4 regions of the Micromonospora sp. NPDC005205 genome follow, and region 2 is predicted to be linked to each of the others. Evidence: riboswitches for the same ligand, from Rfam matches in the RefSeq annotation. Region 2 holds a riboswitch; each other region holds the start of a gene.

What was found. A riboswitch is a leader RNA that binds a small molecule or an ion and turns the genes downstream of it on or off. The one in region 2 is predicted to bind cyclic di-AMP.
Region 1: another riboswitch for cyclic di-AMP. It lies ahead of ABZU43_RS24430 (hypothetical protein); the one in region 2 lies ahead of ABZU43_RS01395 (NlpC/P60 family protein).
Region 3: another riboswitch for cyclic di-AMP. It lies ahead of ABZU43_RS15100 (C39 family peptidase); the one in region 2 lies ahead of ABZU43_RS01395 (NlpC/P60 family protein).
Region 4: another riboswitch for cyclic di-AMP. It lies ahead of ABZU43_RS03745 (hypothetical protein); the one in region 2 lies ahead of ABZU43_RS01395 (NlpC/P60 family protein).

What each region holds. Positions count from the first base shown of each region.
Region 1 is NZ_JBEXHV010000015.1:42,437-47,956, reverse strand. It holds gene ABZU43_RS24440 (AAA family ATPase) at 1-1,295, shown strand, start outside; gene ABZU43_RS24435 (cation diffusion facilitator family transporter) at 1,402-2,319, shown strand; cyclic di-AMP (ydaO/yuaA leader) riboswitch at 2,438-2,569, shown strand; gene ABZU43_RS24430 (hypothetical protein) at 2,626-3,639, shown strand; gene ABZU43_RS24425 (hypothetical protein) at 3,781-4,281, shown strand; gene ABZU43_RS24420 (SRPBCC family protein) at 4,406-4,870, opposite strand; gene ABZU43_RS24415 (PfkB family carbohydrate kinase) at 5,062-5,520, shown strand, end outside.
Region 2 is NZ_JBEXHV010000001.1:296,274-301,793, reverse strand. It holds gene ABZU43_RS01405 (pyridoxamine 5'-phosphate oxidase family protein) at 258-815, opposite strand; gene dcd (dCTP deaminase) at 913-1,491, shown strand; gene ABZU43_RS01395 (NlpC/P60 family protein) at 1,552-2,529, opposite strand; cyclic di-AMP (ydaO/yuaA leader) riboswitch at 2,606-2,741, opposite strand; gene ABZU43_RS01390 (peptidoglycan recognition family protein) at 2,975-4,957, shown strand; gene ABZU43_RS01385 (NlpC/P60 family protein) at 5,013-5,520, opposite strand, start outside.
Region 3 is NZ_JBEXHV010000007.1:19,182-24,701, forward strand. It holds gene ABZU43_RS15085 (acyltransferase) at 1-1,118, shown strand, start outside; gene ABZU43_RS15090 (hypothetical protein) at 1,212-1,694, shown strand; gene ABZU43_RS15095 (hypothetical protein) at 1,828-2,598, shown strand; cyclic di-AMP (ydaO/yuaA leader) riboswitch at 2,883-3,023, shown strand; gene ABZU43_RS15100 (C39 family peptidase) at 3,256-4,104, shown strand; gene ABZU43_RS15105 (alpha/beta fold hydrolase) at 4,228-4,974, shown strand; gene ABZU43_RS15110 (hypothetical protein) at 5,030-5,520, shown strand, end outside.
Region 4 is NZ_JBEXHV010000001.1:778,497-784,016, forward strand. It holds gene ABZU43_RS03740 (carbonic anhydrase) at 34-759, shown strand; gene ABZU43_RS03745 (hypothetical protein) at 816-1,835, opposite strand; cyclic di-AMP (ydaO/yuaA leader) riboswitch at 1,840-1,970, opposite strand; gene ABZU43_RS03750 (YibE/F family protein) at 2,137-3,513, opposite strand; gene ABZU43_RS03755 (copper-translocating P-type ATPase) at 3,930-5,520, shown strand, end outside.

The sequences.
Region 1 (5,520 bases), on a different contig from region 2:
CCGACCCGCCCGAGGTGGCGGCGGTGAAGGGCTCGCTGCGGATGCGTCGGGTGCTGGAGCGGGCGGCCCGCGACGCGGTGCCGGGCGGCCCGGGTGAGCTGCGGCTGCTCTACCGGGGCACGCTGCTGCGGTTGGACCGGGTCGCGCTGGACCGGGTCCGGGACCGTGCGCTGCAACGCGGGGCACGGCGCAACGAGGTGCGCCGGGCCGGTTTCGACGGGGTGTTCGCCGCGCTCTGGGCGCAGGCCCGTGAGCTGAGCAGCGGTCGGCTGCCGGAGCAACCGGCCTTCGAGGCGGAGATCGCCGAGCGGTCGGAGTTCCGGGAGTTCCTCAAGGCGTGGTGGCCTCGGCTGCACCCCCGGCACGTCCTCGGCTGGCTGGCGCAGCCGGATCGGCTGCGCCGGTACGCCAGCGGGATCCTCTCCTCGGCGGAGATCCGGCTGCTCAACGCCGCCTACCGGAACCTGGACTCGGCCGGGCTGACCATCGCCGACGTGGCACTGCTGGACGAGTTGGACGCGCTGCTCGGCAAGCCCGCGCAGCCGGCCCGCGCGCGACGCGACCCGTTCCAGCTCGCCGGCGGCGTCCGTGAGCTGAGCACCCTCGGTGAACGGCAACGGGCCGCCCGCGCGGCGGCCCGGGAGCGCCCGGAGGACTACCGGGACTACGCGCACGTGGTGGTGGACGAGGCACAGGACGTCTCACCGATGCAGTGGCGGATGATCGGTCGACGCGGCCGACTGGCCTCCTGGACCGTGGTGGGCGACCCCGCGCAGACCGCGTGGACCGGCGATCCGGAGGAGCTGACCCGGGCCCGCGACCAGGCGCTGGGCCGGCGTAAGCGACACGACTTCACGCTCACCACCAACTACCGGAACTCGGCGGAGATCTTCGCGGTGGCGGCGGCGGAGATCCGGCGGCTCTACCCGGACCTGCCGCTGCCGACCGCCGTCCGCTCCACCGGGGTCGAGCCGGTGGAGCTGGTGGTGCCCCCGACGGGCTTGGAGACCGCGACCGTGGAGGCCGCCGCCGGCCTGCTGGCCGAGGTGGAGGGCACGGTCGGGGTGATCACGCCGGTCCCCCGCCGGGACGAGGTCGCCGGTTGGCTGGGCGCGCTCGGCGCGCCCAGGTTGCAGGTGGTGACCAGCCTGGAGGCCAAGGGCATGGAGTACGACGGGGTGGTGCTGGTCGCCCCGAGCGAGATCCGGGCGGATCCGGGCGCCGGGGTGCGCACCCTGTACGTGGCGCTCTCCCGGGCCACCCAGCGTCTCACCACCATCGACCCGACCGGCTGACGTGTGCGGACTGCCGCCGGCGGAACGCCCTGCCCGTACACTTGCATACATAGCGATGTGAGCATACATTTGACCGGGTCCCGACCAGCAGCGGAAGGTGGTTCTCGTGGGCGCAGGTCATGACCACCACCATGGGTCCGTCGCCAATGCCGCACACCAGCACCGAGGTCGACTCTGGGCGGCGTTCGGGTTGCTCGCCACCCTGATGGTGGTCGAAGCGGTGGTCGCACTGCACACCGGCTCGCTCGCCCTGCTCTCCGACGCCGGGCACATGTTCACCGACGTGCTCGGCATCGGGATGGCGCTCGCCGCCATCACGGCGACCCGGCGGGCCACCGGCGACCCGCAGCGCACCTTCGGGCTCTACCGGCTCGAGGTGCTCGCCGCGCTGGCCAACGCCGTTCTGCTCTCCGGCGTCGCGATCTACGTGGTGGTCGAGGCGATCCGCCGCTTCGGTGACCCGCATGAGGTCATCGCCGGCCCGATGCTCGTGGTGGCCGTGCTCGGCCTGCTCGCGAACATTGCCGCATTCGCGCTGCTGCGCGCCGGAGCCAAGGAGAGCATCAACCTCCAGGGCGCCTACCTGGAGGTGCTCGGTGACCTGCTCGGCTCGGTCGGCGTCATCGGCGCGGCGCTGCTCATCACCGTCACCGACTGGTGGTGGGCCGACCCTCTGGTCGCGGTCGCCATCGGCGTGTTCATCCTGCCGCGCACCTGGCGGCTGGCCCGCGCCGCCATCCGCATCCTGGTGCAGGCCGCCCCGGAGCACCTCCAGGTGACCGCCGTGCACGACCGGCTCGCCGCCGTCCCCGGTGTCGTCGAGGTGCACGACCTGCACGTCTGGACGCTCACCTCGGGCATGGAGGTGGCCTCCGCCCACCTGACCATGGCACCGGGCGCGGAGGTCGGCGCGGTGCTCACCGCAGCACGTACGGCCCTGCACGACGACTTCCGCATCGAACACGCGACCTTGCAGATCGAGCCTGGCGCCGCTTCTGGAGCCTGCGGCTCCATCGAATGGTGACCGGTTCGTCGATTTCCGTGGTGACGCACGCACCGTCCGTCACATCGGCTGCAGCGGCCCCACCCGCACCGGTAGGCTCGGTCCCGGCCGTCACCAGGCGGCGCCCTCCCGGCGCCGGTGGCGGTCGCCGCCTAATCGCCCACCTGGGCGAACCGGGGAACCATGTTCCTGGGGTGTATCCGCGTCAGCGGTAGGGATCTTCCGTCCCGAACCCGTCAGCTAACCCGGTCGGCGGCTGACGGAAGGACATGCGCAGTGGCACCAGCACGACCACCCGCCGCCCGACTGGCGGCCCTGATCGTCGCGATGTTCGCCCTCGGCGTCGCGCTTCCGGCCGGCACCGCCTCGGCCGCTCCCCCGACCGGCCTGCGAGCCGCCGCACCCGACTCCGACGAGGAGGGCGGCACCCCGGCGTTGCGGGCCCAGCTCGATGCGGCCAGCAAGGGCTACCTGGACGCGAAGCGCGCCCTGGACACCTCAGTGCAACGGCAGAAGCAGCTCGGCACCCAGTTGGAGACCATCGAGGTCGAGATCGACCAGCGCAACGGCAAGGTCGGCGAGATCGCCGAGGTCGCCTACCGCACCGGCCGGCTCGGTGCGGTGTCGGCGCTGCTCAACAGCAACACCCCGGAAGGCTTCATGGACCGGGCGGCCGCGCTGGACGCGGTGGCGGCCAACGAGGACCGGGTGCTGCGCGACCTGCTGGACACCAAGGACAAGGCCAACCGCACCCGGGTCGCCCTGGACGGCGAGATCAACGAACAGCGCAAGCAGGTCGCGGTGATGGCCAAGCGCAAGGAGCAGGCCGAACGGGCCCTGACCGTGGCCACCACGCCCAAGCCGCAGACCACCGCCGACGCCGGCTCCAACCGCGGCACCTCCAGCGCCAACGCGAAGGCCGCACCACGCAACTCCGACGGCTCCTGGCCCTCCGAGTCGTGCAGCGTCAACGACCCCACGCCGGCCAACGGCTGCATCACCCCGCGCACCCTGCACGCGCTCAACCAGGCCAAGGCCGCGGGATTCACCCGGTACGTCTCGTGCCACCGCCCCAGCGGCTCGGGTGAACACCCGAAGGGCCGGGCCTGCGACTTCGCGGCGCAGAAGAACGGCTTCGGCGGCGACGCCACCGGCGGCGACAAGACGTACGGCAACAACCTGGCCGCGTACTTCATCCGCAACGCGGACCGGCTCGCCGTGCTCTACGTGATCTGGTACAGGCAGATCTGGCTGCCCAGCAGCGGGTGGAAGTCGTACAGCGGGGCGGGCGGCGACCCGTCCAGCGACCACACCAACCACGTACACCTGTCGGTCTACTGACCCACTCGTCGTGATGCCTGTGAGCCACTGGATGGCTCACAGGCATCACGTGCGTCAGGGGCCGGGCTACGTCACCGGGCGTACCCCTGATGTCGTCGCTCGTCGGACGACCCGGCCGTGGCCGGCGGGCAGCATCGCGGTATGCCTCGGATCCGACCCACCACCCGCAAGGCGCTGCTCACCCTGCACCTCGTCACCTCGCTCGGCTGGCTCGGCGCCGACCTGGTGCTGCTCACCCTCGGCGTCGCCGTTCAGCGGGGTGCCGATCCGGCAGTGGTCTATCCGGTCACGGCCTTGGTCGGCACGGTGCTGTTCGCGCCGCTGAGCGTCCTGGTGTGGTTGATCGGAGTCGCCAGCTCGCTGCTCACCCCGTGGGGCCTGCTGCGCCACCGGTGGGTGCTGGTCAAGCTCGTGCTCACCACGGTGATGGTCGGGCTGGTGCTGTTCCTGCTCACCCCGACTCTGCGTCACGCCGGAGCGGTCGGCGCCGCTCTGCCCGCCCGCGATCGCGCCGACCTGGTCATCGCACCGGCCGTGTCGACCAGCCTGATGGTCATCGCGACAGTGCTCTCCACCTACAAGCCGTGGGGCCGACGTCCCACCACCCGCCCGACCCGCAACAGCGCGCCAACCCCGACCTAACGCACCCCACGGCCCGCCCCGCACACCCCGCACGCCCGCGATCTTGCAGTTACTGCGCCGACATATGGGTTCATCCCACTGATATCGACAGCCGAAACTGCAAGATCGGCGCGCCAGGGGCGGGTCAGGGGGGCGGGGTGTTGTTGGTGCGGTCCAGGGCGGCGCCCAGTCGGGTGGCGAGGGCGAGGTGAGCGGCCTGGGCCTGGCGGAACGCGTAGCGGAACAGGGGCCTCGGCGCGGTCAGGGTGATCTCGACGTCGATGCGGGTCAGGCCGTCCGGCTCGGCGCGTAGTCGGGTGTGGTTCCGCACCGTGGTGGCCGGCCACTGGCGGGCCACCATGACGATCTCGTCGGCCTCGCTGATCAGCACGTCCGCGTGGTAGGTGGTCCGGAAGCGCAGCGGACCGGCCGCCAACCGGTCGTTGATCGTGTAGCTCGCCTGGGCACCGGGCCGGGGCGGTACCCGGCGAACCCGCACGATCAGCGGATGCAGCTCGCCCTGCCGGGTCAGGTCGCTGAGCAACGCTGCCGCCTCGGCGGGTGAGCACCGGGCCTGGACGGTGTAGCTGAAGGTATCGCTGCTGAGCACACCGTCTCCCGCCGTCGTCTGGTCGCCCGATCGTCCCGTACCGATGTCTGGCTGGCAACGCCCCACGGACCCTCAGCGCCGCGCCGGACCGGGCCGATGCGACGACCTGCCACCACCTGCGCCATTAAGGTCGGTTAGTACGAAATCTTCCGAAGGTGCCGGAGGGCGGCCAGCATGAACGGCGACGACCGATGAGTGGGCACGTGATGGTCTTCGCGCCCACCCCACAGCTGACGGTGATGGTGGACCAGCCCAACGACCACCCCGAGCTGCACCTGCACCCCGGCGGGCAGGGTGTCTGGCAGGCCCGGATGGTGCTCTCCCTCGGAGTCGACGTGGTGCTCTGCGCCGCCCTCGGCGGTGAGATCGGCCAGGTGCTGGAGCCACTGCTGGTCAGCGAGGGTGTGGACCTCAAGGTGGTGGTCCGTGACTCCGGCAGCGGCGGGTACGTGCACGATCGCCGCGACGGCTCCCGACAGGAGATCGCCGACGTGCCCGGACAGCCGCTGAGTCGGCACGAGATCGACGAGCTGTACAACCTCGCCCTCGGCGAGGGCCTACGGGCCTCGGTGAGCATCCTCAGTGGGCCGAACGAACCGTGGCTCGTACCGGCCGACCTGTACCGACGCTTCGCCGCCGACCTCGGCGCG
Region 2 (5,520 bases):
CTGTACCCGAGTCGTCGGGCCCATGCACCCAGGCACCCCCGGTGACCGCAGGTGTCTGCGGACCGTGCCGCCCGGGTCGGCAGGGATGATCCACTCGGTTTCCTGGAAGTCGGGGTATCCGCAGCGCCGGGATACCGCGGTTCGCCGAAGTCGAGTGGGTCATGCGGAAGTGGCGGCTCGCCGGGTGTGGCGGGCGTACGCATCGGTGCTGGCTCCGTCACGACGGAGCCAGCACCGATGATCTGCCGGTCGTGTGGTCAGGCGGCCGTGCACTGGACGTCACGGCTGAGGAGGGTCGGGCGCGTCTGCGGGACGGCGAGGGGCGCTGCCACCGCCGACTGGGCGTTTGGGTCGAGCCAGACCCGAACGGCCGGCCGACTCGGCCCGAGACCCGGAATGCCCGCGATGTGCTGCTCGCGGCGGGTGAGCATGGCCACGTCGACGGTGAACTCGAAGAGCCGCCAGTCGACCTGCGGCTCGGCGCGGGCGCTCTGCGCCAGCTGCGCCACCCGGATCGGATCGGTCACCGGGCGGGCGTGACCCGCCACGTACGCCTCGTCGTCGCTCTCCTCCGCAGGGAACGAGTGCAGCGCGTAACGGCCGTCACGTTCGAGGTCGCGGCGCTTGGGCGAGTCGATGATGAAGCAGAACAGCCCCTCGGCGGTGATGACCGGGGAGACCGGATGGACGCGGGGCCCGCCGTCGGCACGGACCGTGGCCAGATAGCCGAAGCCCGGCCCGTACTGCTGAAGGAGAACGCGGATCCCGTCGGCGAGTCGGGGCTCGTCGGCGGCGAATTCGGACCAGGAAGCCATGTGGGCATTCTATCGAACAAATGTACGAGTAGCGACCTCGACGCGCTGGTCCGGCACCGAATCCGGCCACTTCCGGCAACGCGGCTATGGTGGTCCGATGCTGCTCTCCGACCGTGACCTGGTCTCCGAGATCAAGGCCGGCACGCTGGGCTTGGAGCCGTTCGAGCCCACCCTGGTCCAACCCTCCAGCATCGACGTCCGACTCGACCGGCTGTTCCGGGTCTTCAACAACCACCTCTACACCCACATCGATCCGGCCATGCAGCAGGACGACCTCACCTCGGCGGTCGAGGTCCCCGACGGCGAGCCGTTCGTGCTGCACCCGGGGGAGTTCGTGCTCGCCTCGACGCTGGAGGTCATCTCGCTGGGTGACCAGCTCGCCGGCCGGCTGGAGGGCAAGAGCTCCCTGGGCCGGCTCGGGCTGCTCACGCACTCCACCGCCGGTTTCATCGACCCAGGCTTCTCCGGTCACGTGACGCTGGAACTCTCGAACGTGGCGAACCTGCCGATCACCCTGTGGCCGGGCATGAAGATCGGGCAGCTCTGCATCTTCCGGCTCTCCTCGCCGGCCGAGCACCCGTACGGCTCGGTGGTCTACGGCTCGCGCTACCAGGGCCAGCGGGGGCCGACACCCAGCCGCGCCTGGCAGCACTGGCGCACCTGGCCCACCCGCTAGGACCAGAACGACGAGGGCCCGCCGCGACGGGATCGCGACGGGCCCTTCGGTCACACTGGGTCAGCCTGGACGGCCGTAGCTGTGGATCGGGCCGTCGTCGACCTTCTTCATCTTGACCGGTTGACCGGCCTGCGAGGCGTGCACCACCCAGCCGCCGCCGACGTACATGCCGACGTGGTGGATGTCGCTGTAGTAGAAGACCAGGTCGCCGGGGCGCAGGTCACCCTTGCTGACGTTCTTGGTGACCCGGCTCTGCGCGGCGGCGTTGTGCGGCAGCGACACGCCGGCCTTCGCCCAGGCGGCCAGCATCAGCCCGGAGCAGTCGTACGAGTTCGGGCCCTCGGCACCCCAGACGTAGGGCTTGCCGATCTGCGCGCAGGCGAACTTGACCGCGGTACCCGCGGCGCCGCCGGGGTAGCTACCCGGGCAGGGCGCCGGGCGCAGCGGACCGCCGCCACCGCTGCCGTACACCTTCAGGCGCAGCTTCTGCAGGCGGTCGATCTCGTCGTTGATCTGCTTCTTCTTCGCCGCCAGCTGGGCTTCCGTGCGGGTCAACTGGGCCACCATCTCGTCCAGTGGCGCCTTCTGCGCGGCCAGTTGGTCGCGCAGGTCGGCCACCTCGCGGACGTCCTTCTGCTGGTTGTGCGCGAAGCGGTCCAGCATTTCGAGCTGGCCGACCACCTCGCTGGGCGACCGGCTGCCCAGCATCGCGTTGACGGTCGAGACGTTCTCACCCATGTAGGCGCGTACGGCAAGGGCGCTGACCTTGTCCATCGCGGCGTCGACCTGGCGCTCGAGCGGAGTGATCCGGGCGGCCAGCGCGTCTGCCTGCTTGCGCTTCGCGGCGAGGTCGATGCGGGTGGCGTTGTGCCGTTCGATGATCGGTTCGAGCTTGTTCCAGTCGGCGTCGATCTGGCGCTCGATCTCGGCGACGGAGGGGTCGGCGTGGGCCGCTGTGGCACTGCCGGTCAGAACGACGGCGACGCCGGCCAGCGCGGCGAGTGCGGTGGTGAAGCGGGACCAGCGTGGACGCGGCACTATCGACGCCGGGCCGGCTGATGCCGACCGCTCGGACGACGGCCGCGGGGCATGGAGTGCCACCGGGGTTCCGTACTCCTTCTTCCTGACCGCCTACCGGGTTAGCTGACGGGTTCGGGCGGGAAGTCGGCGCCCTACCGCAGTGGCTGCGGATTCACCCCGAGGGACCTGGGTCCCCGGTTCGCTCGGAAACGACTCGGCGGTGTCGGTCCGTTACCGCCCGGGGTGGGCGGAGCTGCTGTCGGGCCGACAAATGACCAGAGTAGAGACGCCCGTTACCGATCCGCAACCCGTGCGGCCGTGACACTCCGTACGGATTGGATGAGGTCACCGACCGTGTGAAGAATTCTTTCCCCAAGCTTCGATAGATGGAAAGGTATTGACGCGAGCTCCCGGACGGCGCGATGGTGATTTGACCTCACTCCGCGAGAATCTAGGGGGTTCGATGCACCATCCAACCCTGTCGACCGGCTGGCGCGCGCTGCTCGCCGCCACCGTGGTCGCCGCCGCGACCACGGTGCCACTCTCCGTCGGCCCGGCCGCTGCCGCGCCCACCACCGACCGCCAACAGCAGTACGCCGACGCGGCCACCGAGTACGGCGTACCGGCCGTCGTGCTGCTCGGCGTCTCCTACCTGGAGTCCCGTTGGGACACCAACGCCGGCACACCGAGCACCAGTGGCGGCTACGGCCCGATGCACCTGACCGACGCACGGCACGTGGCCGCCCTACCCGGACGCGGTCACCACGACACCGGTGCCGAGGACCCACGCGGTGACGGCTCCCGGCCGGCCCGGGTGCCCGCGCCCCGACCGGTCGAGGCGCCCGCCCCGTCCACCGCCGCGTTGCAGACCGTCGACGCCGCCGCGGCGCTGACCGGTGCCGCCCCCGAGGCTCTGCGTACCGACGCGGGCCTCAACATCCGGGGTGGGGCGGCGCTGCTGAGCGCGTACCAGAGGGATCTGGGCGCGCCGGTCGGCGCGGACACCGACCCGGCGGCCTGGTACGGCGCGGTGGCCCGCTACTCGGGCGCGGACAGCGCCGACGCCGCGGCGGCCTTCGCCGACGAGGTCTTCACCACCATCGGCGCGGGCGAAGCCCGGGTGACCGACGACGGCCAACGGATCACCCTGCCGGCCCGCGCGGTGCGGCCCGAACGTTCCTGGCTGGACCGGCTGGGCCTGCGCCGGCTGGCCCGCCCGGACGGGGTGGAATGCCCCCGCACCATCTCCTGCGAGTGGATCCCGGCGCCCTACGAGGCGTTCGGCGACGGGGACTACGGCAACCACGACCTCTCCGACCGGCCCGCGCGGCAGAAGATCGAGTACATCGTCATCCACGACACCGAGGCGAGTTGGGCCACCACCCTGCAACTCGTCCAGGACCCGACCTACGTGAGCTGGCACTACTCGCTGCGCTCGGTCGACGGGCACATTGCCCAGCACGTCAAGACGAAGGACGTCGGCTGGCACGCCGGCAACTGGTACGTCAACGCGAAGTCGATCGGGTTGGAACACGAGGGCTTCGCGGCGCAGGGCACCTGGTACACCGAGGCGATGTACCGGACCTCGGCGAAGCTGGTCCGGCACCTGGCGCTGCGGCTGGGCATCCCACTGGACCGCCAGCACATCATCGGCCACGACAACGTGCCCGGCACCATCCCCTCCACAGTGCGGGGAATGCACTGGGATCCGGGCCCCTACTGGGACTGGACGCACTACTTCGACCTGCTGCACGCCCCTCGACTGGACACCGGCACCCCGGCCACCGGGCTGGTCCGGATCGACCCGGACTACACCACCAACCAGCCGGCGTTCACCGACTGCGTCACGGTGGGAGTGCCCTGCGCGCCGCGCGGCTCCTCGGCGGTGGTGCTGCGTAGCGCACCGTCCGCTGACGCGCCGCTGGTCAACGACATCGCGCTCCGCCCGGACGGCAGCCCGAACACGATGGCGGTGTCGGACCACGGGGCCCGGGCGTCCGCCGGGCAGACGTACGCGTTGGCCGGCCGGCAGGGCGACTGGACGGCGATCTGGTACCTCGGGCAGCGGGCCTGGTTCCACAACCCGACGTCCGCGCCGACCGCCAGTTGGACCGTCGGAGTCGTGGCGACGCCGAAGCCCGGAAGGGCCACCGTTCCGGTGTACGGACGGGCGTACCCGGAGCAGTCCGCGTACCCGGACGGGGTGCCCTACCAGGCGATCACGCCGCTGCAGTACACGCTGGCCGCCGGGCAGCGGTACGCCGTCGGCGCGGTGCTGGCCGGCGAGTACTACCGGGCCAGCACGTTCGACGGCTCCTCACCCGGCGACTGGACGGTCATTCGCGGCAAGAACCGGTACGCGCAGATCCAGTTCGGCCACCGGATCATGTACGTCGACCTCGCCGACGTGCAGCTGGTGCCCTCCCCGGTGGGGGCACCCCGCTGAGAACCACGACGGCCCCCGGTCGGTGACCGGGGGCCGTCGTGTCGCGCGAGGTCGATCAGCCAGGTCTGCGGAACCCGGCGATGGGCATCGTGGTAATGCTGGACACCTGCACCGGTTTGCCGGCGCGTGGCGCGTGCACCATCTGGTTGTTACCCAGGTACAGCCCGACATGACTCAGGCCGGAGAAGAAGAACACCAGGTCACCGGGGCGGGCGTCGGCGCGCGAGATGGCCTTGCCCTCGTTCCACTGGTCACCGGTGTGGTGCGTCAGGTAGATCCCGGCCGCCTTGTAGGCGTACTGGGTCAGCCCCGAGCAGTCGAACGAGTTCGGCCCGGTGGCACCCCAGACGTACGGCTTGCCGACCTTGCCGCAGGCGGTCTTGATCGCGGTGCGGGCCGCCGCACTGAACACGCCGTTGATGGTCGGGCAGGCCGCCGTCTTGACGGTGGTCTTGGGCATCGACGCCTCGAGCTGCTTGATCTCGGCGTCGATCTGCTTCTTCTTGGCCGCCAGATCGTTCTGCTGCTTGGTCTGGGTGACGATCAGTGCGTCCAGCTTCTGC
Region 3 (5,520 bases), on a different contig from region 2:
CCATGCGGATCATCGCCGAGCCGGACTACAAGGCAGTCATCGACGCGCTGTTCACCCTCGGTCTCTCCGGGGTGCAGTTCTTCTTCATCCTCAGCGGTTTCGTGCTGGTCTGGTCGGCCCGCGAGGGCGACTCGCGGCGTACGTTCTGGCGGCGACGGATCGCCAAGATCTACCCGAACCACCTGGTGCTGTTCGTGGCGACGCTGGTGGTCGCCTGGTGGTTCGCCGACCCGGTCCTGCCGGCGGCGGCGTTGGAGAACCTGCTGCTGTTGCAGGCGTGGGATCCCCGGCCGGGCTGGTTCTACAGCATCAACACCGTCAGCTGGTCGCTGTCCTGCGAGTTCTTCTTCTACCTCTGCCTGCCGCTGGCGCTGCCGCTGCTGCGCCGGGCCCGGCCGAAGCTGCTCTGGGCGCTGATCGTCGCGCTGCCCCTGCTGATCCTCGCGCTCTGGCCGGCGCAGGAGTTGGTGCCGGAGGTGAGCCGTTGGTGGTTCACCCAGATCTTCCCGCCGGTGCGGTCGCTGGAGTTCTGGTTGGGCGCGGTGGCGGCCGAGTTGATGCGCCGGGGGCTCTGGCGCGGTCCCAGACTGACAGTGGCCAGCGGAATCTTCCTGGTCACCTGGGTGGTGGCCGCGCAGTGGATCCGCGCCGAGCTGTGGACCACGCTGCTCGCGGTCGCGTACCTGTTGGTGATCACCGCTGCCGCGGACGCGGACGTGCGGGGTCGGCGCTCGCCGTGGCGCTCCCGGCCGTTGGTCTGGCTCGGTGAGGTCTCGTTCGCCTTCTACCTGGTGCACGTGCTGGTGATGACGAGCGTGCTGCGGTGGAGCGGAACCTGGGGGATCGGCTTCGGAGGCTGGCGTGGCCCGGCCGTGGTGCTCGGTTTCCTGGCGGTGAACCTGATCCTCGCCGGGTTGCTGCACCGCTTCGTCGAAACTCCGATGATGCGCCGGCTCGCGCCGCGCCGCGCGGCCCGTCCAGCGCCCGTCCCGCGACAACGCCCGGCCGGCGACGACGACGCGCGAGACCCCGCGAGCACCGCCCGCGGCGAGGTCGACGGACCCGCCGACGAGGCCGGTCAGGCTGGCGGTCGATCAGCCTACGTCGACCTGCGCTGACGGCGTCCACCCTGGTCAAAGGGGGTCGGCGCGGCGTGATCCGACACGCCCGTGGTCGATGCGCACGGGTTGGCGCGACGGTAGCGTGGGGACGTGCTTCCGGTCGCGTTCACCTGTCCGCTGTGGTGGGTGGCGCGCTGGGCGACTCGGGTGCTGACCAGCCTCGCCGTCGTCGCGGCCCTGGCGCTCGGCGCAGGCCCGGCCACGGCCGCCACGTCGACGCCTGGCACGGGGCCCACGTCGAGCGTGGTGCCGACCACTGTCGCCGGCTCGCTGGCGGCCTCCTGCCGACACGCCGCGCCAACGGAGTCAACCGTCATCTACGCCGGCCGTGCGCCGGGCGACGCTGGTGCCGACGCCACCGGCTCGGGGGCACTTGGCGCGGCCCGTCCGGCCGCAGCGAAGGCCACCGAGGAGTCGGTCCCGACCTGGTCGGTCGACGCGCCGGTGGCGCTCCCCGGCGATCAGGGCACCATCGCGGCCGGCGTGCTGCCGGCCAGGGCGGCCGAATCTGACCGGCTGCCCCTCGTCGCCAGTGCGAGCGGTCGGGCTTCCCGGGCCCCACCCGGGCGCTGAGCCACCGGGACGACCGTCCCGCCGCCGCGCCCTGTCGACCCACCCGCTCCCTGACCCGCCGACCCGTGGCCCGCCGTGGCCCGCTGGTCGGCGCGGCTTTCCATCGCACTGCTCTCTCCCCGAGGTGCCGACCATGGAGACCGTCGTCTTCTACCAGTTCGTGACCGAGGTGCCGCGGGCCGCCGCCATCTGGTCGACGCTGTTCCTGCTGACGCTGGGCCTGCTCACCGTGCTGGCCGCCCGCCCCGAACGGGCCCGGCCGACCGGCGATCCGGTCCCGGCCGGGCTCACCGCTCAGGAGCTGGCCGACGCCGAGGCCGTCGACAGGCGCCGCTACGCCGAGGAGGTGGCCGTTGCCGCGGCCCGCGCGGCCACCACCGCCCAGCGGCGGCGTGCCGCCTGGCTGGCCGCTCAGGAACAGCTGGAGCAGGCCTGGATCGGGTACGACGAGGCGGACGCCGCCGCGCGTCGCTTCGCTGGCGCGGGGGCACTGCCCACCCCGCAGACCCCACACACCCCCGCCGAGTACGCCGCCCGGGAACGCTATCTGCACCGGGCGGCGATGGCGGCGTACTGGCGGGGCGACCTGACCATGGCGCAGCTCGGCGACGTGTTCGGGCACCGGCGCGGTTGGGATCCCCGGCGACACCCGGTCGAGCAGGAGGTGCTGATCAGCCGGGTGATCCGGGATGCGCGGTCGACCGACTACCAGGTGGCCGCCGACCGTGAGCGGGTCGCCTGGCGCGACGCGGAGTTGGCCGCCGAGTCGGCTCGTGCCCTCGCCGAGGAGGCGTACGCGGCGGCGGCCCGGCTCCGCCCGAGCGTGGTCCCCGCGCGCCGCACGGTCGCCGGGACGTTGCGTCCCGCCGTCGTGGCACTGTGGCGCCCGGCCCGGGTGGGTTGAGCCCAATCCGTTATGTGAGGCCGGTCACCCATTCGGGAAATCGGACGTCCGACGCGATCGACGGGATTGTTCCCGCGATTGTGGCCGCGTTCTTTACGGCCTGTCCGGTTGTCGCCCCTAGGCGTCGCCGTAACTGGTTGTCCCATCGAGTCACATCATCGGCATTACGCGCAGAAATTGTGGCGCCAATTGGGGTTTACGCAGGTGAACCTGGCTTGGCAGGGCGTTGAGACGCCAGTAGTGTCGTCCCGTCCGGTGCGGTAACCGATCGCAAGACGCGACGCCGCATCGACCCGCTTAATCGTGATCTACGAACCGGGGACCCACCAGTAAGTCCGGGGTGAATCCGCGAGCCACGGCCCGCGGTAGGGCGTCTTCCCGCCCGAATCCGTCAGCTAACCCGGTAGGCGGTGTCGGAAGGAGTCCCATCCTCGTGCAGCACCTTTCCACCCCTCGGTTGTTCCCTCGCCTCCACGGCGCGGCGGTGCACCCGCTCAATCGTCGCGTGACGGTGAGCTGACCCCCCGGGTCATCGCCTTTCCCGCCCGGCCGATCCGGGCGTTCCCCTGAGCGGTTCACACCCGCGGACCACGGTCCGCGCGCTGGCGCCTGCCCGGATGCCGGTCCGGCCCCGGTGTGCCGCTCTCCCCCCGATCCGTGGAGGACCCCGTGAAGCACACCCTGCAGCGTCAGCTCCGTCGCCTCGCCACCGAGCGCCCGTACCAGATCGTCGCCGCCTCCGCCGCAGCCCTCGCTATCGCCACCACCACCGGCGCCCTGCTCACCACTGCTGACGACGCCCCGGCCGGCCAGCGCACCGCGACCACCGTCGCCGAGATGCGCAGCGACGTCGCCGCCTCCCGCAGTGAGGCCCGGGACGCGTCCCCCTCTGCCAGCGCCGCGCCGACCACGGCCGCCCCGGCCACCAGCGCCGCGTCGCCCGCTGCCAAGGCCAAGAGCAACCCCGACCTCACCCGTAAGCCGACGCCGCCGAAGCCTCCCGCGACGAAGGTGCTCGACTACGACTACGAGGCGCAGAACACCTACTACAACTGCGGCCCGGCGGCCACCCGGAACGCGCTCAGCGCCGCGGGCATCGACCGCACGCAGGAGGAGCTCGGCGCCGAACTGGGCACCACCGAGATGGGCACCAACTCGGCCGAGGACACCACCCGGGTGCTCAACGCCGAGGTGAAGGGCTCCCCGTACCGGACCCGGATGTTCCCCGGCACGCCCAGCCCGGCCCAGATGGACCGGCTCCAGGCTGACGTGGTGAAGGCCGTCACCGACGGCCGGGGCGTGGTGGCCAACGTCGTCGGGGACGCCGTCGACACCGACGGCGGGTGGCACTCCTACGGCGGTGGGCACTACATCGCCGTGGTGGGCTACAAGGACAACGGTCGCACCGTGCGGATCGCCGACTCGGCGAACCCGGCCGACCCGTCGTACTGGATCACCACGATCGACCTGGCCAACTGGATCACCAGCCGGGGCTACTCCGCCTGACCCGGGCACCCTGACCGCCGCGGGCGCCGTCTCCCACAAGGAGCCGGCGTCCGCGGCGTTTGTCCGCCCGGCCCGCCATCGACGGCCCTCGTACCCGACCGTGAACCGTGGGAGACTGCGGCCGTGGTGGATGAAACGGGTGGTCACACCGGCCGCGGGCCGGTCCTGCTGCTGCTGCACGGGATGGGAACGACCGGGGACGTGTGGTTGCCCTGGGCCCCGTACCTTGAGCAGCACTGGCCCGGGCGGTGGCTGGCACCGGACCTCGCCGGCCACGGCTGGGCGTCGCCGCTGCCGTCGTACTCCTTCGCGGGCTTCGCTCAGCAGATCGCGCGGGCCCTCGTCCCCGACGACCGGCTGGTCGTGCTCGGGCACTCGCTGGGTGGGGTGGTCGGCCTGGCGCTGGCCGCCCGCGACGCCGGAACGCCGGTGGATGCCGTGGTCGGGCTGGGCATCAAGGCACTCTGGTCACCCGCCGAGCTGAGCCGCGCCGCCGAGCTCGCCGCCCGACCGGTGAGCTGGTTCGCCACCCGCACCGAGGCGGCTCGCCGCTACCTGCGGGTCGCCGGGCTCACCGGTCTGGTCCCGCCGGACCACCCGGTGGTGGAAGCCGGGCTGCGCCAGGTCGACGGCCGGTGGCGCCTCGCCATGGACCCCGCGGCCTTCGCCGTCGGCGAGCCCGATCTGGCCGCGCTGCTGGCGGCGACCGACGTGCCGGTGGTGCTGGCGCGCGGGGAGAGCGACCCGATGGTCACCGACGAACAGCTCAAGGAGTACGGCGTACCGGTCGCCACGCTGCCCGGTCTCGGACACAACGCGCACGTGGAGGACCCGGCGGCGGTACTGGCGCTGCTGGACCCGTACCGCTGAGGTGCGGTGAATACCGGTCGTGTGACAGCACCCTGCGACGTACGCTTCCGCGTCGATGCCTATCACTGAATCGACACTGCTCGTCAGCGTGAGCCTCAACGTCGTCGACACCCGCCTCGACGACGCGGTGCGTCGCTGCCAACCACTCGCCGCGACGCTCGACGCGCACAACCTTGAGGTGGCTCGGACCGACCCCGACGGTGCCCGCACGGGGGTGAACGTGGAGCTGACGCTCCTACCGCCCCCGCCCCCGCCCGCCGCCGCCGACGGCCAGAAGGCTGCGCACCAACTGGCTGCGCCCCTGCTGAGCCGCTTCGGGTGGGTGAACGTCGATCTGGAGGTGGGGGAGTCGGGGCGCGGCCATCCGACGCTCTTCGCGTCCGGTTCGGAGCGGACCAGGGACGGAATGACGCCGCTCAGCGTGTCCGTCCTCGCCGTGGCCGACAACGCCGACGACGCTCTGGGCCTGCCGGGAGGTGCGCCCGCCGCAGAGGCCACCGCTGCTGTCCGGCGGCTGCCCGTGGTGGCCGCCGAGGACGATGTCGT
Region 4 (5,520 bases), 480 kb from region 2:
GACCAGGTCAGATGCGTCGAGACGAGGTGCGGGATGAGTCATACCGGGAGCTCCGGCGGTCAGCCGGGTCCGCAGCGGATTACCGACGGGGCCACCGCGCTCAGTGAGCCGACCCGGGCGTACGCGGAACTGGTCGCCGGCAACCGGCGCTTCGTCGATGGCGCCCCACGCCACCCCAACCAGGATGCCGGGCACCGGGCCGCGGTGGCCGACGGGCAACACCCGTTCGCGGTGATCGTCGGCTGCTCCGACTCGCGACTGGCTGCCGAGATCATCTTCGACCGGGGGCTGGGCGACCTGTTCGTGGTTCGCACCGCCGGGCACACCGCCGGCCCCGAGGTGCTCGGCAGCGTCGAGTACGCGGTGACAGTGCTCGGCACCCCGCTGGTGGTGGTGCTCGGTCACGACTCCTGCGGTGCGGTGCAGGCCGCCCGGGAGTCCGCCGCGACCGGTACCGCGCCGAGTGGCCATCTGCGCGCCGTGGTCGACGCCGTGCTGCCCAGCCTGCGCCGGGCCGCGGACGAGGGCGTGGACGACATCGACGGCATCGTCGACATCCACATCGCACAGACCGTCGAGACGCTGCTCGGGCAGTCGCCCGTGCTGGCCGACGAGGTGGCGCGGGGGCGGTGCGCGGTGGTGGGCGTGTCCTACCGACTGGCAGCCGGAGCGGTACGCCCGGTGGCCGCCGTTCCGGCCGGCTTCACGACGTTGACGACTCCGGCCTCGACCGACCCGGCCGCGCCTGCCACCGTCTGACGCGACGAGGGCCGCTCCGCGTTACGCGGAACGGCCCTCGACGGGGATCGTGCGGGTCAGAGCAGCGACATGTGGACGTGGTCGGTGTGGTTCGACGGCCCGCTGTACGAACTCCAGCCGGTGGCCGGGAACCAGATCTGCCGGTTCCAGATCACGTAGTAGATGCCGAGCCGGTCGGCGTTACGGATGAGGAACGCGGCGACGTTGTTGCCGTACGTCCGGGTGTCGTTGTTGTGCCACGGGGAGAACCCGCTCTTCTGTAGCGACCAGTCGCAGGCGCGGCCCTTCGGGTGCTCCCACGGCCCGCCGGGGCGGTAGCAGCCGACGAACCGGTTGAAGCCGGCCGCCTTGACCTCCTTGTACGCGTGCAGCGTGCGCGGCGTGATGCAGCCGGAGGTGGTGGGGTCGTTCTCGCTGCACGACTGGGCCTTCCAGTCACCGTCGGCAGTGCGACCCGGGCCGATCTTCGCGACCTTGGAGGTGGCATCCACCAGGCCGCCGGTGAAACCCTTGCCGCCGACGAGGGAGAGCGCCTTGTCGGCCTCGCTCTTGCGCTTCGCCATCAGGGCGGTCTGCTTCTGCTGCTCGCGCACCTCGGTGTCGAGGGCCAGCTTGGCCTGCTCGGCGCGGGCCTTCACCTCGTTGACCTCGGAGAGCTTCTTCTCGTTGACCATGTTGATCTCGTCGAGCAGCCCGGCGCGCTGGACGAACGAGTCGGGCGCGTCGCTCTCCAGCAGCATCGCGACCGCGCCGATCCGGCCGGTCCGGTACGCCTGTGCGGCGATCTGCCCGACCTGCGGGGCCAACGCGTCCAGTTCGGCCTTGGCCCGGTTGACCTCCGCCGCCAACTCGCTCTGCCGCTTCTTGGACTTGTCCAGCTTGGACTTCGCGGCGGAGTAGTCACGGTTGGCCTGCTCGATGACGTCGTTGAGCAGCTTGGGCTCGCCGTCCTCCTCGTGCCCGGACGGTGTGGGGTTCGTCGGGGCGGCGTGCGCCGGGAACGGCCCGGCGAACACGGTCAGTGCGGCGATCACGGCCACCACGGGTGTCAACCAGCGGCGTAGGGGTGCCGTCACAATGTTCCCTTCCGTCGACCGCCGACCGGGTTAGCTGACGGGTTCGGGGCGGAAGTGGCCCCTACCGCTGATGCGGATTCACCCCAGGTACCTGGGTCCCCGGCTCGCCGGTTGGCGATTGGGCGGTGGCACCGCAGACGCCGCTTCGCGCCTTCATCGGTAACCGGCAGCGAGGTTACCCGAGAGTCGACCGGCTGAGCTACGCCTGGATGCCGACCAAAAGCGTCATTTCGCCATAGCGTTGAGTGACCAGTGACGGGGTTCTCAGGGTGGATGCCCGATCTGGTCACGCTGAGGAGTGTCACCATGCCGTATCCGTGCTCCTGTTCGACTTCGGCCACCGGTCGGTGGCCTCGGGTGGGGGTGCGGTCCGCGTCCGGTCCGGTTCGTCGGAGCCGGCCGTTCGCGGTGAGCTGAGTGCGGCCAGTGCCTCGCTGCGGTCCGGCTGGGGCCGGGGCTGGGGCGCGGGAGCGTCGGTGGGCGCTGAGGCGTCGCTGCGCCCGGCGGCGGTGACCACCGCGGCCAGCCCGGTGGTCAGCGGCACGGCGGCGATCAGACCGAGGGTGGCGACCGCGCTGCGGACGATCTCCTGCGCGAGGAACTCACTGGTGAGGATCTGCCCGATCGGCCGCGAGTCGGCGGTGAGCAGGAGCAGCAGGGGCAGTGACGCACCCGCGTACGCCAGCACGATGGTGTTGACAGTGGAGGCGATGTGCGCGCGGCCGACCCGGGTGGCGGCACGGTAGAGCTGCAACCGGGTCAGCCCGGGGTTGGCGTTCGCCAGTTCGGTGACGGTGGCCGCCTGGGTGACCGTCACGTCGTCGAGTACCCCGAGTGACCCGATGATGATTCCGGCGAGCAGCAGTCCGTGCAGGTCCACGTCGCCCTGGAACATCGACAGGGTGGTGGCGTCCTCGCTGCCGAAGCCGGTGAGGTGGGTCGCGGCGGTGGCGATGGTGGCGAGCACGCCGGTCAGGACCAGGCTGCCCAGGGTGCCGAGCACCGCGACCGAGGTCTGTGCGGTGACCCCGTGGGTCAGATAGAGCACCACGAACATGATCAGGGCCGCGCCGACCACCGCCACCAGCAGCGGTGACCTGCCGGCGCTGATGCCCGGCAGCACGAAGGTGAGCAGGATGGCGAAGCTGGCGGCCAGCCCGGCGAGCGCGGCCAGACCTCGCCACCGACCGAACGCGACGATCGCGGCCGCGAAGATCACCGCCAGCCACACCATCGGGGTGCCGCGTTGGTGCTCGGCGATGTTCCAGTTGCTGGTGGCGGGATCGGTCGGGTCGGCCAGCTCGACCAGGACCACCTCGTCGCCGACCTCGACCCGGGGTGCGCCGGGCCCGTCGGGCACCGGAGTCCGTACCTGCTGGCCGGCGGTCGGCCCGTCGTCCACCCGCACGTCGACAGTGCCGCACCGCCCATCGCCGACCCTCGGTGTGCCCTCGGGGACCGACGGCGCCGGCGGGCACGGCTCGCTCACCACCCGTGTGACAGTGCCGGGGTAGCGCGGCACGTCGGCACCACCATCGGTCTGCGGTGACCCGCCGCGCGGCCAGAGCAGCACCGCGGCCAGCACGGTGGCGACGAAGAGGGGTACCACAGTCACGACGAGGATCCGTCGCACCCGAGGCGGGGCGGACGGAGCGGGGTGAGTGTGGTCGGCGGCCAAGGTGAGACTCCCAACGATCCGGTGCGGGATACGGGTCAGCGGGCCGGGCGGTTCACCGTTGCGGTGGAAACGCGGCGGACGGCGGGGCGGATCGCTGCCTGATGACCGCTTGATCACGGACGGTCAGTGCTCGGCCCGGTCGGCCGAGGGCACCGCCACGACGTGGCGGCGCCGGTGCCCGACTGTGCAGCGGCATTCGGAGGGCCATCGGGGGAGATGCTAGCCAGCCCCTCCGAGGGTTGCAGGTCGCGGCGGAGTGTCGGGCGGCCGAACCGCTCGCGCGGCGGTCTCCGGGGCGGCATGTTGGAGCCATGCCCGCTCCGTCACCGTCCGGCCCCGACCGACCGCGACACGCCGAACCCGTGCCACACGACAAGCATTCCGGGCACGACAAGCACGCCGGACACGATCCGGCGATGTTTCGCCGCCGGTTCTGGGTCTGCCTGGTGTTGACCATCCCGGTGGTGCTGACGAGTCATCTCGTGTCGGGTCGGCTGGGCCTGAGCGGGGACGTCGTCCCCGGTCAGGGCTGGGTGGGCCCGGTGCTCGGCTCGGTGGTGTTCTGGTGGGGCGGTTGGCCGTTCCTGGTTGGCGCGGTTCGAGAGGTCCGGGACCGGGCGCCCGGGATGATGCTGCTGGTCGCGATGGCGATCACCGTCGCGTACGCCGCGTCCCTGGCGACCAGCGTCGGCGTCTTCGACCTGGACTTCTGGTGGGAGTTGGCCGCGCTGGTCACCATCATGCTGCTCGGGCACTGGCAGGAGATGAAGGCCATCGGACAGGCCCGGGGAGCGCTGGCGGCGCTGGCCGCGCTGTTGCCGGACGAGGCCGAACGGGTGCCGGCGGACGGGCGGGTCGAGGCCGTGCCGGTGACGGGCCTGCGGATCGGCGACGTGGTGCTGGTCCGGCCGGGAGGCCGGGTGCCGGCGGACGGCCGTGTCGTCGAGGGCGGCGCTGAGCTGGACGAATCGATGATCACCGGGGAGTCGCGGCCGGTCGTCCGGACGACTGGCGACCGGGTGGTGGCCGGCACCGTCGCCACCGACTCGGCGATCCGGGTGCGCGTCGAGGCGTTGGGTGAGCAGACCGCCCTCGCCGGCATCCAGCGGATGGTCGCCCAGGCCCAGGCTTCCGGTGGACGGGCCCAACTGTTGGCCGACCGGTTCGCCGCCGCGCTGTTCTACCTGGCCACCGGCACCGCCGTGCTGACCGTGCTGGTCTGGACCGCGCTCGGTCAGCCCGACGAGGCGGTGGTCCGTGCGGTCACCGTCCTGGTGATCGCCTGCCCGCACGCGCTGGGTCTCGCCATCCCGCTGGTCGTCGCGCTCTCCACCGCGCTCGCTGCACGGTCCGGGATTCTGGTCAAGGACCGGTTGGCCCTGGAGCGGATGCGGACCGTCGGCGCCGTGCTCTTCGACAAGACCGGCACGCTGACCCGAGGCGAGCACGGGGTGACCGACCTGGCGACGGCGTCCGGCGTCGAGCGGAGCGAGGTGCTGCGGATCGCGGCCGGTGTCGAGTCGGATAGCGAACATCCGTTGGCCCGGGCGATAGTGGCGGCGGCCGGCCGCGGCGGCCCGGCCCGGGCAGCCGGGTTCCGGTCGCTGCCGGGCCGCGGTGTGAAGGCGACAATCGACGGTACGGAGTACGCGGTGGGCGGGCCGGCGCTGCTGCGCGAACTGGGCGTTTCGCTCCCGGCGGAGCTGGAGGCCGCGACCGGGCGGTGGTCGGCGCGGGGTGCCGCGGTGTTGCACCTGGTGCGGCTGCCCGACGCCGTGCTCGGTGCGTTCGCGTTGACCGACGAGGTGCGTCCGGAGGCCCGGCGCGCTGTCGACGAGTTGCGTGCCGAGGGTGTCCGGACCATCGCCATGATCACCGGTGACGCCCGGCCGGTGGCCGAGGCGGTCGCCGCCGACCTCGGCTTCCGGCCCGGCGTCGACGAGGTCTTCGCCGAGGTGCTGCCGGCCGAGAAGGACGATCGGGTGGCCGAGCTCCAGCGGCGGGGGT